DNA from 3 places in the Streptomyces sp. NPDC014861 genome. Region 1 is predicted to be linked to each of the others. Evidence: predicted binding sites of a transcription regulator. Region 1 holds the regulator's gene; each other region holds the start of a gene.
The links. Region 1 encodes HrcA, which represses chaperone genes, less so after heat shock. Its sites were predicted from a motif close to TTNGCACTCNGNNNNNCNGAGTGCNAA; they were not measured.
Positions count from the first base shown of each region.

Region 1 (3,250 bases):
GCCACGCGCGCGCGTGCGCCGGGGACGGCGACCGAACCGGAGGCCGTACGGGCCGGGCGTGCCGGTCCGCCGGACGCGGGGCGGACCAGGGTCACCACACGCCCCTCCAGGAGGAAGCCGCGCGGGTCCATCGGGAAGACGCGGTGCTTGCCGAAGCGGTCCTCCAGCGTCACCGTGCCCGCCTCGCAGCGGATCACGGCCCCGCAGAAGCCCGTCGAGACCTCCTCGACCACCAGGTCCGGCTCGGCGGGAACCTCGGGGGCGGGGGCCTGCTTCTTCCATCGGGGCGTCAGGTCCGGGTCGTAGCTGCGCATTTCGGGGACGCTACGACACCAGGAAGCGGCGTGCCAGTTCATCGCGCTGGCGTCGGACGAAAGCCGCGTCGACGACCGCGCCGTGGCCGGGCACGTAGAGCGCGTCCTCGCCGCCGAGGGCGAGGAGGCGGTCGAGGGCGTCGGGCCAGCGGGTGCCGATCGCGTCGGGTCCCGCCTGGGGTTCGCCGGACTCCTCCACCAGGTCGCCGCAGAAGACCGTCTCGCGCTCACCGGGGACCAGCAGGACCAGGTCGTGGCCGGTGTGGCCGGGGCCGACGTTGGCCAGGAGGACCTGCCGGCCGCCCAGGTCGAGGGTCCGCTCGCCGGTGACGGTGTGGCGCGGGGCCACCAGGGCCTCCGTCGCCTCGGCCGCCGCCGACTCCTCGACGCCCTGGCGCACGGCGTCCTCGTACAGCTCCTCGCGGGTCCGGGCGGAGCCGAGGAGTTCGTCCGTGCCGACCGCGCCGAAGACCTCCGCGCCGGCGAAGGCGGCGGTGCCGAGGACGTGGTCGAAGTGGGGGTGGCCGAGTGCGATGTGCGTCACGCGCCGGCCGCCGGTGATCGCCTCCGCCTGGGCGCGGATCTCGGCTCCCTCGGCGAGCGTGGCACCGGTGTCGTAGAGCAGCACGGCCCCGTCCCCCACGACCAGTCCCGTGGTCGCGTCCCAGCCGGGAAGCCGTCGCCGGCCCACCCCGGCCGCCAGTCGTTCCCACCCCTGAGCCGCCCAGACCGCCTGTTCGATGTCCATGCGACCGACGCTAGCGGGTCCGCCTCCTTGCCAGGAGCGACGGGCCCGGCCGTACACTGGCCGGGGGTTTCCTGGCACTCGGACAGGGTGAGTGCCAAAAGCGGAGCAACCGGAACGGCTGGAGCGGGAGGTGTGCGCGTGCTGAGCGAACGCAGACTCGAGGTGCTGCGCGCCATCGTCCAGGACTACGTCGGGACGGAGGAACCGGTCGGTTCCAAGGCGCTCACCGAGCGCCACAAGCTCGGCGTGTCACCCGCCACCGTGCGCAACGACATGGCGGTGCTGGAGGAGGAGGGGTACATCGCCCAGCCCCACACCAGCGCGGGCCGGATCCCCACCGACAAGGGCTACCGGCTCTTCGTCGACCGGCTGGCCGGCGTCAAGCCGCTCTCGACCCCCGAGCGGCGCGCCATCCACAACTTCCTCGACGGCGCCGTGGACCTCGACGACGTCGTGGGCCGCACGGTGCGGCTGCTCGCGCAGCTGACCCGGCAGGTCGCCGTCGTGCAGTACCCGTCGCTCACCCGCTCCTCGATCCGGCACGTCGAGCTGCTGTCGCTGGCCCCGGCCCGGCTGATGCTCGTCCTGATCACGGACACCGGGCGGGTCGAGCAGCGGGTGATCGACTGTCCCGCGCCGTTCGGCGAGACCTCCCTCGCCGATCTGCGGGCCCGGCTCCTCAGCCGGGTCGGCGGCCGTCGCTTCGCCGACGTGCCGCAGCTGGTGCAGGACCTCCCCGAGTCCTTCGAGGAGCCCGAGGACCGCGCCACGGTCTCGACCGTGCTCGCGACCCTCCTGGAGACGCTCGTGGAGGAGCACGAGGAGCGGCTGATGATCGGCGGCACCGCCAATCTCACCCGCTTCGGACACGACTTCCCCCTGACGATCAGGCCCGTCCTGGAGGCACTCGAGGAGCAGGTCGTGCTCCTCAAGCTCCTCGGCGAGGTCAAGGAATCGGGCATGACCGTACGCATCGGGCACGAGAACGCCTACGAGGGGCTGAACTCCACGTCCGTCGTCTCGGTCGGCTACGGTTCGGGCGGCGAGGCAGTCGCCAAACTCGGCGTGGTCGGACCGACCCGCATGGACTACCCCGGAACGATGGGAGCGGTACGCGCAGTGGCACGTTACGTCGGACAGATCCTGGCGGAGTCGTAAGTGGCCACGGACTACTACGCCACACTCGGCGTACGCCGCGACGCGTCCCAGGACGAGATCAAGAAGGCCTTCCGGCGCCTCGCCCGCGAGCTTCACCCGGACGTCAATCCGGACCCGAAGACGCAGGAGCGGTTCAAGGAGATCAACGCCGCCTACGAGGTGCTGTCGGACCCGCAGAAGAAGCAGGTCTACGACCTCGGCGGCGACCCGCTCTCCGCCTCCGGCGGCATGGGTGCCGGGGGAGGCTTCGGAGCCGGCGGCTTCGGCAACTTCTCCGACATCATGGACGCCTTCTTCGGCGCGGCCGGGCAGCGCGGGCCGCGCTCGCGGACCCGGCGCGGCCAGGACGCCATGATCCGCCTGGAGATCGACCTCAACGAGGCGGCCTTCGGCACCACCAAGGACATCCAGGTCGACACGGCCGTCGTCTGCACCACCTGTTCGGGTGAGGGTGCCGCCCCCGGCACCTCCGCGCAGACGTGCGACATGTGTCACGGCCGCGGCGAGGTCTCCCAGGTCACCCGGTCGTTCCTCGGCCAGGTCATGACCTCCCGACCCTGCCCCCAGTGCCAGGGCTTCGGCACCGTCGTCCCGACCCCGTGCCCCGAGTGCGCGGGCGACGGGCGGGTGCGGTCGCGCCGCACGCTGACGGTGAAGATCCCGGCCGGCGTCGACAACGGCACCCGGATCCAGCTCGCGGGCGAGGGCGAGGTCGGCCCCGGCGGCGGCCCCGCCGGCGACCTGTACGTCGAGATCCAGGAGACCCCGCACGAGGTCTTCCAGCGGCGGGGCGACGACCTGCACTGCACGGTCACCCTCCCGATGACGGCGGCGGCGCTCGGCACGAAGGTGCAGCTCCAGACGCTCGACGGGCTGGAGGAGATCGACATCCGCCCGGGCACCCAGTCGGGCCAGTCGGTCCCGCTGCACGGCCGGGGCATCACGCACCTGCGGGGCAACGGCCGCGGCGACCTGATCGTCCACGTCGAGGTCCAGACCCCGGGCAAGCTCGACCCCGAGCAGGAGCGCC
Region 1 covers NZ_JBIBWV010000002.1:479,781-483,030, forward strand. The annotation lists gene ACF1BN_RS05830 (DUF3097 domain-containing protein) at 1-314, opposite strand, end outside; gene ACF1BN_RS05835 (MBL fold metallo-hydrolase) at 325-1,062, opposite strand; gene hrcA (heat-inducible transcriptional repressor HrcA) at 1,201-2,220, shown strand; gene dnaJ (molecular chaperone DnaJ) at 2,221-3,250, shown strand, end outside.

Region 2 (3,250 bases), on a different contig from region 1:
CTCCCAGCTCACCAAGATCGACAAGGGGCTCCAGGAGCTCATCAAGCTGGGCCTGGTCGAGGACAAGCCGTACAAGATCTTCGGCGCCCAGGCCGAGGGCTGCTCGCCGGTCTCCGCCGCCTTCAAGGCCGGGCACGACGTGGTCCGCCCGCAGAAGCCGAACACCATCGCCAAGTCCCTGGCGATCGGCAACCCGGCCGACGGCCCCTACGTCCTCGACATCGCCCGCCGCACCGGCGGCGCCGTGGAGGACGTGAACGACGAGCAGGTCGTGGACGCGATCAAGCTGCTCGCCCGGACCGAGGGCGTCTTCGCGGAGACCGCGGGCGGCGTGACCGTCGGTGTGACGCGCAAGCTGGTCGAGAACGGCGTCATCGACCCGAACCTCACCACCGTCGTCCTCAACACCGGCGACGGCCTCAAGACCCTGGACGCCGTGGCCGACAGCTCTCAGGCGACCGCCACCATCCGCCCGAGCCTGGACGCGTTCCGCGACGCGGGCCTGGCCCACTGAAAGGTCCTGAAGACACCATGGCCGTGAACGTCCGCATCCCCACCATCCTCCGCACCTACACCGGCGGGCAGTCCGAGGTCGCCGCCGAGGGCGCGACCCTCGCCGAGGTCATCGCCGACCTGGAGAAGAACCACACCGGCATCGCCGCCCGCGTCCTGGACGACCAGGGCAAGCTGCGCCGCTTCGTGAACGTCTACGTGAACGACGACGACGTCCGCTTCGAGCAGGGCCTGGAGACCGCCACCCCGGACGGCGCGGGCGTCTCGATCATCCCCGCGGTCGCCGGCGGCTGCTGATCGCCCCGGGCCCGCCCGGGCCCTACCTGTCGGTACTGAATTGCCCCCTCCGCGAGAGAAAGCGGAGGGGGCAATTCTGCATGGTTGAGCGCGGTAGAGTTGGGGAAGTCCCCCGCGCCGCTCATGCCATACGCATATGAGCCCGGCCCGGGACCTGACAAGAATGCGACAACCGGCGGCCGGAATGCGCGCACAGTCTGCCCCTTATGCGCCTTTCGCCCGGCCCGACTTGCCCCGCAATTCAAGTATTTCTTCCGGATTCCCCTTTCCGCTCCGCCGAGATTTCCCGGTGGATTGCCCTGTTGCAGAGGGCAGTTGGACAGATACATTCAGCGGCGGTCGACGCGTTCCGGCGCAGGTTCTGACCCGGGTTCGTGAAGTGCGGATCCGCTCAAGGGCCAGTACGTAATAGGGGAGTTAGGCATGGCTCAGGGCACCGTCAAGTGGTTCAACGCGGAGAAGGGCTACGGCTTCATCGCGGTCGACGGTGGTGCGGATGTTTTCGTCCACTACAGCGCCATCCAGATGGATGGGTACCGCAGCCTCGAAGAGGGCCAGCGAGTCGAGTTCGAGATCTCGCAGGGTCAGAAGGGTCCGCAGGCGGACATGGTCAAGGTGACCGCCTGAGGCGCGGCGCGATCGGCCACCGACGTCTCGTCGTCGAGGGGCCCGCATCCCCCAGGGGGTGCGGGCCCCTCACGCGTTCCCGGAGGGTCCGGATCCGTCGCCCGATCCACTGCCCGATCCGGTGCCCGACTCGTCGCCCGATCCACTGCCTGATCCAGTGCCCGATCCACGAGAGTCGCTTGCACTCGCATGGGTCGAGTGCTAATCATTGGCGTTAGCACTCGGAAGGTGAGAGTGCTACGAGGACCGGGCATGACGAGGCCGCCGGCCGGGTGGGGCAAGGAACCACGCGGAGCGCGGAGGCCGTCCGTCGCGGGCGTCGGCGCGGTCCTGGAGCGTTATCCACCCCATGTCCGGGAGGACCACTTCACATGGCCAAGATCATCGCGTTCGACGAGGAGGCCCGGCGCGGTCTCGAGCGCGGCATGAACCAGCTCGCTGACGCCGTCAAGGTCACCCTCGGCCCCAAGGGTCGCAACGTCGTCCTCGAGAAGAAGTGGGGCGCCCCCACGATCACCAACGATGGTGTCTCCATCGCCAAGGAGATCGAGCTCGAGGACCCGTACGAGAAGATCGGCGCCGAGCTGGTCAAGGAAGTCGCCAAGAAGACGGACGACGTCGCCGGCGACGGTACGACCACCGCCACCGTCCTCGCCCAGGCGCTCGTCCGCGAGGGCCTCCGCAACGTCGCCGCCGGTGCCAACCCGATGGCCCTCAAGCGCGGCATCGAGAAGGCCGTCGAGGCCGTCTCCGGCGCCCTGCTCGACCAGGCGAAGGAGGTCGAGACGAAGGAGCAGATCGCCTCCACCGCCTCCATCTCCGCCGCCGACACCCAGATCGGCGAGCTCATCGCCGAGGCCATGGACAAGGTCGGCAAGGAAGGCGTCATCACCGTCGAGGAGTCGCAGACCTTCGGTCTGGAGCTCGAGCTCACCGAGGGCATGCGCTTCGACAAGGGCTACATCTCGGCGTACTTCGCGACCGACATGGAGCGCATGGAGGCCGCGCTCGAGGACCCGTACATCCTCATCGTCAACTCCAAGATCTCCTCCGTGAAGGACCTCCTCCCGCTCCTGGAGAAGGTCATGCAGTCGGGCAAGCCGCTGCTGATCATCGCCGAGGACGTCGAGGGCGAGGCCCTGTCGACCCTGGTCGTCAACAAGATCCGCGGCACCTTCCGCTCCGTCGCGGTCAAGGCCCCGGGCTTCGGCGACCGCCGCAAGGCCATGCTCCAGGACATCGCCATCCTCACCGGCGGCACGGTCATCTCCGAGGAGGTCGGCCTCAAGCTGGAGTCGGCCGGTCTCGACCTGCTGGGCCGCGCCCGCAAGGTCGTCATCACCAAGGACGAGACGACCATCGTCGACGGTGCCGGTGACAGCGAGCAGGTCGCGGGCCGCGTGAACCAGATCCGCGCCGAGATCGAGAACAGCGACTCCGACTACGACCGCGAGAAGCTCCAGGAGCGCCTCGCGAAGCTCGCCGGCGGCGTGGCGGTCATCAAGGCCGGTGCCGCGACCGAGGTCGAGCTCAAGGAGCGCAAGCACCGCATCGAGGACGCCGTGCGCAACGCCAAGGCGGCCGTCGAGGAGGGCATCGTCGCCGGTGGCGGCGTGGCCCTGCTCCAGGCCTCCAGCGTCTTCGAGAAGCTGGAGCTGGACGGCGACGAGGCCACCGGTGCCGCGATCGTCAAGCTCGCCCTGGAGGCCCCGATCAAGCAGATCGCGGTCAACGCCGGCCTCGAGGGCGGCGTCGTGGTCGAGAAGGTCCGCAACCTCACCCCGGGTCACGGCCTCAACGCCGCGACCGGCGA
Region 2 covers NZ_JBIBWV010000016.1:121,274-124,523, forward strand. The annotation lists gene thrC (threonine synthase) at 1-514, shown strand, start outside; gene ACF1BN_RS26890 (MoaD/ThiS family protein) at 532-810, shown strand; gene ACF1BN_RS26895 (cold-shock protein) at 1,234-1,437, shown strand; gene groL (chaperonin GroEL) at 1,809-3,250, shown strand, end outside.
Region 2: groL (chaperonin GroEL) is a predicted target of HrcA. The motif match lies at 1,616-1,642, and genes of this name have one in related genera.

Region 3 (3,250 bases), on a different contig from region 1:
GAGCGTCTGGCCCTCGGGGGCGAGCAGGGCGGCGAAGGCGGCGAGGTCGGTCACCTTTCCATTCTCCCTGTGGGCCGGGCGGGGGACGGTGGGGCCGGTACGGCGGTGTCGCGACCGGAGGAGCGGGTCGCGCTGACAGGATGCGGCGCCATACCGCTCGTACGACAAAAGGAAGAAATGATGGCAAAGGGCTCCTCGCGTCGCGCCCTCGGTGCCGCGCTCCTCGTCGCCGCGCTCACCTCCACCGCCGCCTGCGCGGGCGGCTCCGAGCCCGCGTCCTCCGGCGCTCCCGCCCCCGCTGCCGGCCAGCAGGCCCCGGAGCGGACCGCCGCGCAGGCCGCGGCCCGGCTCGCCGCGGAGAAGAAGGCCGCTCTGGCGCAGCGCCGGGCCGCCCGGGCCGCCGCCGCGAAGAAGTGGGGCCTCAAGCTCACCCCCCTCGAAGCGCCCGCCCCGCCCAGGACCAAGCCGAAGATCACCACCCGGAAGGGCTTCGAGACCGACGGCGAGGGGCTGCCGCCCGTCTTCACCACGGTCCCCACCAAGGAGAAGGTCGTCTTCCTCACCATCGACGACGGATCCGAGAAGGACCCCGAGCTCATCCGGATGATGAGCGACCTGAAGATCCCGTACAGCGCCTTCCTCAGCGACTACGTCGTCAGCGACGACTACGCCTACTTCGCGAAGATGCAGAAGTCCCAGCCCGGCGGGGTCGCCCTCCACAACCACACCCTCAACCACAAGTACCTGCCCGGACTCTCCTACGCGCGCCAGAAGCGCGAGATCTGCGGGATGCAGGACGTCATCGAGAAGAAGTACGGCAAGCGCCCCGAGCTCTTCCGGCCCCCGTACGGCAACTACAACGAGAACACCCTGCGCGCCGCCGCGTCCTGCGGCGTCAAGGCCGTGCCGCTCTGGGCCTCCGAGGCGTTCCCGGACCACATGGAGTGGCGCGAGTGGGACCGCGACCTGCACCCCGGCGACATCGTCCTCACCCACTTCCGCGGCGAGGAGGATTGGAAGGGCAGCATGCCGGACATGATCCGCCGGGTGATGAACGTGATCACGTCGAAGGGCTACGCGGTCGGCAAGCTGGAGGACTACGTATGACCCGGCTCCGCCCCCTCGTCCTCGCCGTCCTCCTCCTCGCCCTCACGGGCTGTGCCTCCGCCGTCGACCCGCTCGAACGCCTCGGCCGCAAGGCGGTCGAGAGCGTCGGCGACCGGGGTCCGGACGGCTCCACCGTCCGCGCGGAGGCCGCCACGGAGTGAGGAATTGGCACTCCGCTTGACCGAGTGCTAATCGCGGTCATAGTCTCGGCTCTGGCACTCCCCACTGGAGAGTGCCAACACAGCGACAGGCAGGTCCGGCACCCGCGACGACGGATCCACCTGGTCGCCACCCCAGACAGTTAACCCCGCGAGATCTCCGAAGGGGGAGGTCGGATCGTGACGACCGCCAGCTCCAAGGTTGCCATCAAGCCGCTCGAGGACCGCATCGTGGTCCAGCCGCTCGACGCCGAGCAGACCACGGCCTCGGGCCTGGTCATCCCGGACACCGCGAAGGAGAAGCCCCAGGAGGGCGCCGTCCTCGCCGTGGGCCCGGGCCGCTTCGAGAACGGCGAGCGCCTGCCGCTCGACGTCAAGGTCGGCGACGTCGTGCTCTACAGCAAGTACGGCGGCACCGAGGTGAAGTACAACGGCGACGAGTACCTCGTCCTCTCGGCCCGCGACGTGCTCGCGATCATCGAGAAGTAAGACGACGTACCTGCTTTGACCGCGCCCCTGACCCCTTGATCTCTTGGGCGTCCAGGGGCGCGGTTCGTTTTCCCACACGATTTCCGAGAGGGCTGAACCGCTCCCATGGCGAAGATCCTGAAGTTCGACGAGGACGCCCGTCGCGCCCTTGAGCGCGGCGTCAACAAGCTGGCCGACACGGTGAAGGTGACGATCGGCCCCAAGGGCCGCAACGTCGTCATCGACAAGAAGTTCGGCGCCCCCACCATCACCAACGACGGTGTCACGATCGCCCGCGAGGTCGAGATCGACGACCCGTACGAGAACCTCGGCGCCCAGCTCGTCAAGGAGGTGGCGACCAAGACCAACGACATCGCGGGTGACGGCACCACCACCGCCACCGTGCTCGCCCAGGCGCTCGTCCGCGAGGGTCTGCGCAACGTCGCCGCCGGCGCCTCCCCGGCCGCCCTCAAGAAGGGCATCGACGCCGCGGTCAAGGCCGTCTCCGACGAGCTGCTCGCCACCGCGCGCCCGATCGACGACAAGTCCGACATCGCCGCCGTCGCCGCGCTCTCCGCGCAGGACCAGCAGGTCGGCGAGCTCATCGCCGAGGCGATGGACAAGGTCGGCAAGGACGGTGTCATCACCGTCGAGGAGTCCAACACCTTCGGCCTGGAGCTGGAGTTCACCGAGGGCATGGCCTTCGACAAGGGCTACCTCTCGCCGTACATGGTCTCCGACCAGGAGCGTATGGAGGCCGTCCTCGACGACCCGTACATCCTGATCAACCAGGGCAAGATCTCCTCCATCCAGGACCTGCTGCCCCTCCTGGAGAAGGTCATCCAGGCCGGCGCCTCGAAGCCGCTGCTGATCATCGCCGAGGACGTCGAGGGCGAGGCGCTCTCCACCCTCGTGGTCAACAAGATCCGCGGCACCTTCAACGCCGTCGCCGTCAAGGCGCCCGGCTTCGGTGACCGCCGCAAGGCGATGCTCCAGGACATGGCCACCCTCACCGGTGCCACCGTCATCGCCGAGGAGGTCGGCCTCAAGCTCGACCAGGCCGGTCTGGACGTGCTGGGCACCGCCCGCCGCGTGACCGTCTCCAAGGACGACACCACCATCGTCGACGGTGGCGGCAAGTCCGAGGACGTCGTGGGCCGCGTCGCGCAGATCAAGGCCGAGATCGAGTCCACGGACTCCGACTGGGACCGCGAGAAGCTCCAGGAGCGCCTCGCGAAGCTGGCCGGCGGCGTGTGCGTGATCAAGGTCGGCGCCGCCACCGAGGTGGAGCTGAAGGAGAAGAAGCACCGTCTGGAGGACGCCATCTCCGCGACCCGCGCCGCGGTCGAGGAGGGCATCGTCTCCGGTGGTGGCTCCGCGCTCGTCCACGCCGTCAAGATCCTGGACGACAACCTCGGCAAGACCGGAGACGAGGCCACCGGCGTCTCCGTCGTCCGCCGCGCCGCCGTCGAGCCGCTGCGCTGGATCGCCGAGAACGCCGGCCTGGAGGGTTACGT
Region 3 covers NZ_JBIBWV010000008.1:276,614-279,863, forward strand. The annotation lists gene ACF1BN_RS19580 (SAM-dependent methyltransferase) at 1-54, opposite strand, end outside; gene ACF1BN_RS19585 (polysaccharide deacetylase family protein) at 181-1,107, shown strand; gene ACF1BN_RS19590 (hypothetical protein) at 1,104-1,268, shown strand; gene groES (co-chaperone GroES) at 1,446-1,754, shown strand; gene groL (chaperonin GroEL) at 1,860-3,250, shown strand, end outside.
Region 3: groL (chaperonin GroEL) is a predicted target of HrcA. The motif match lies at 1,824-1,850, and genes of this name have one in related genera.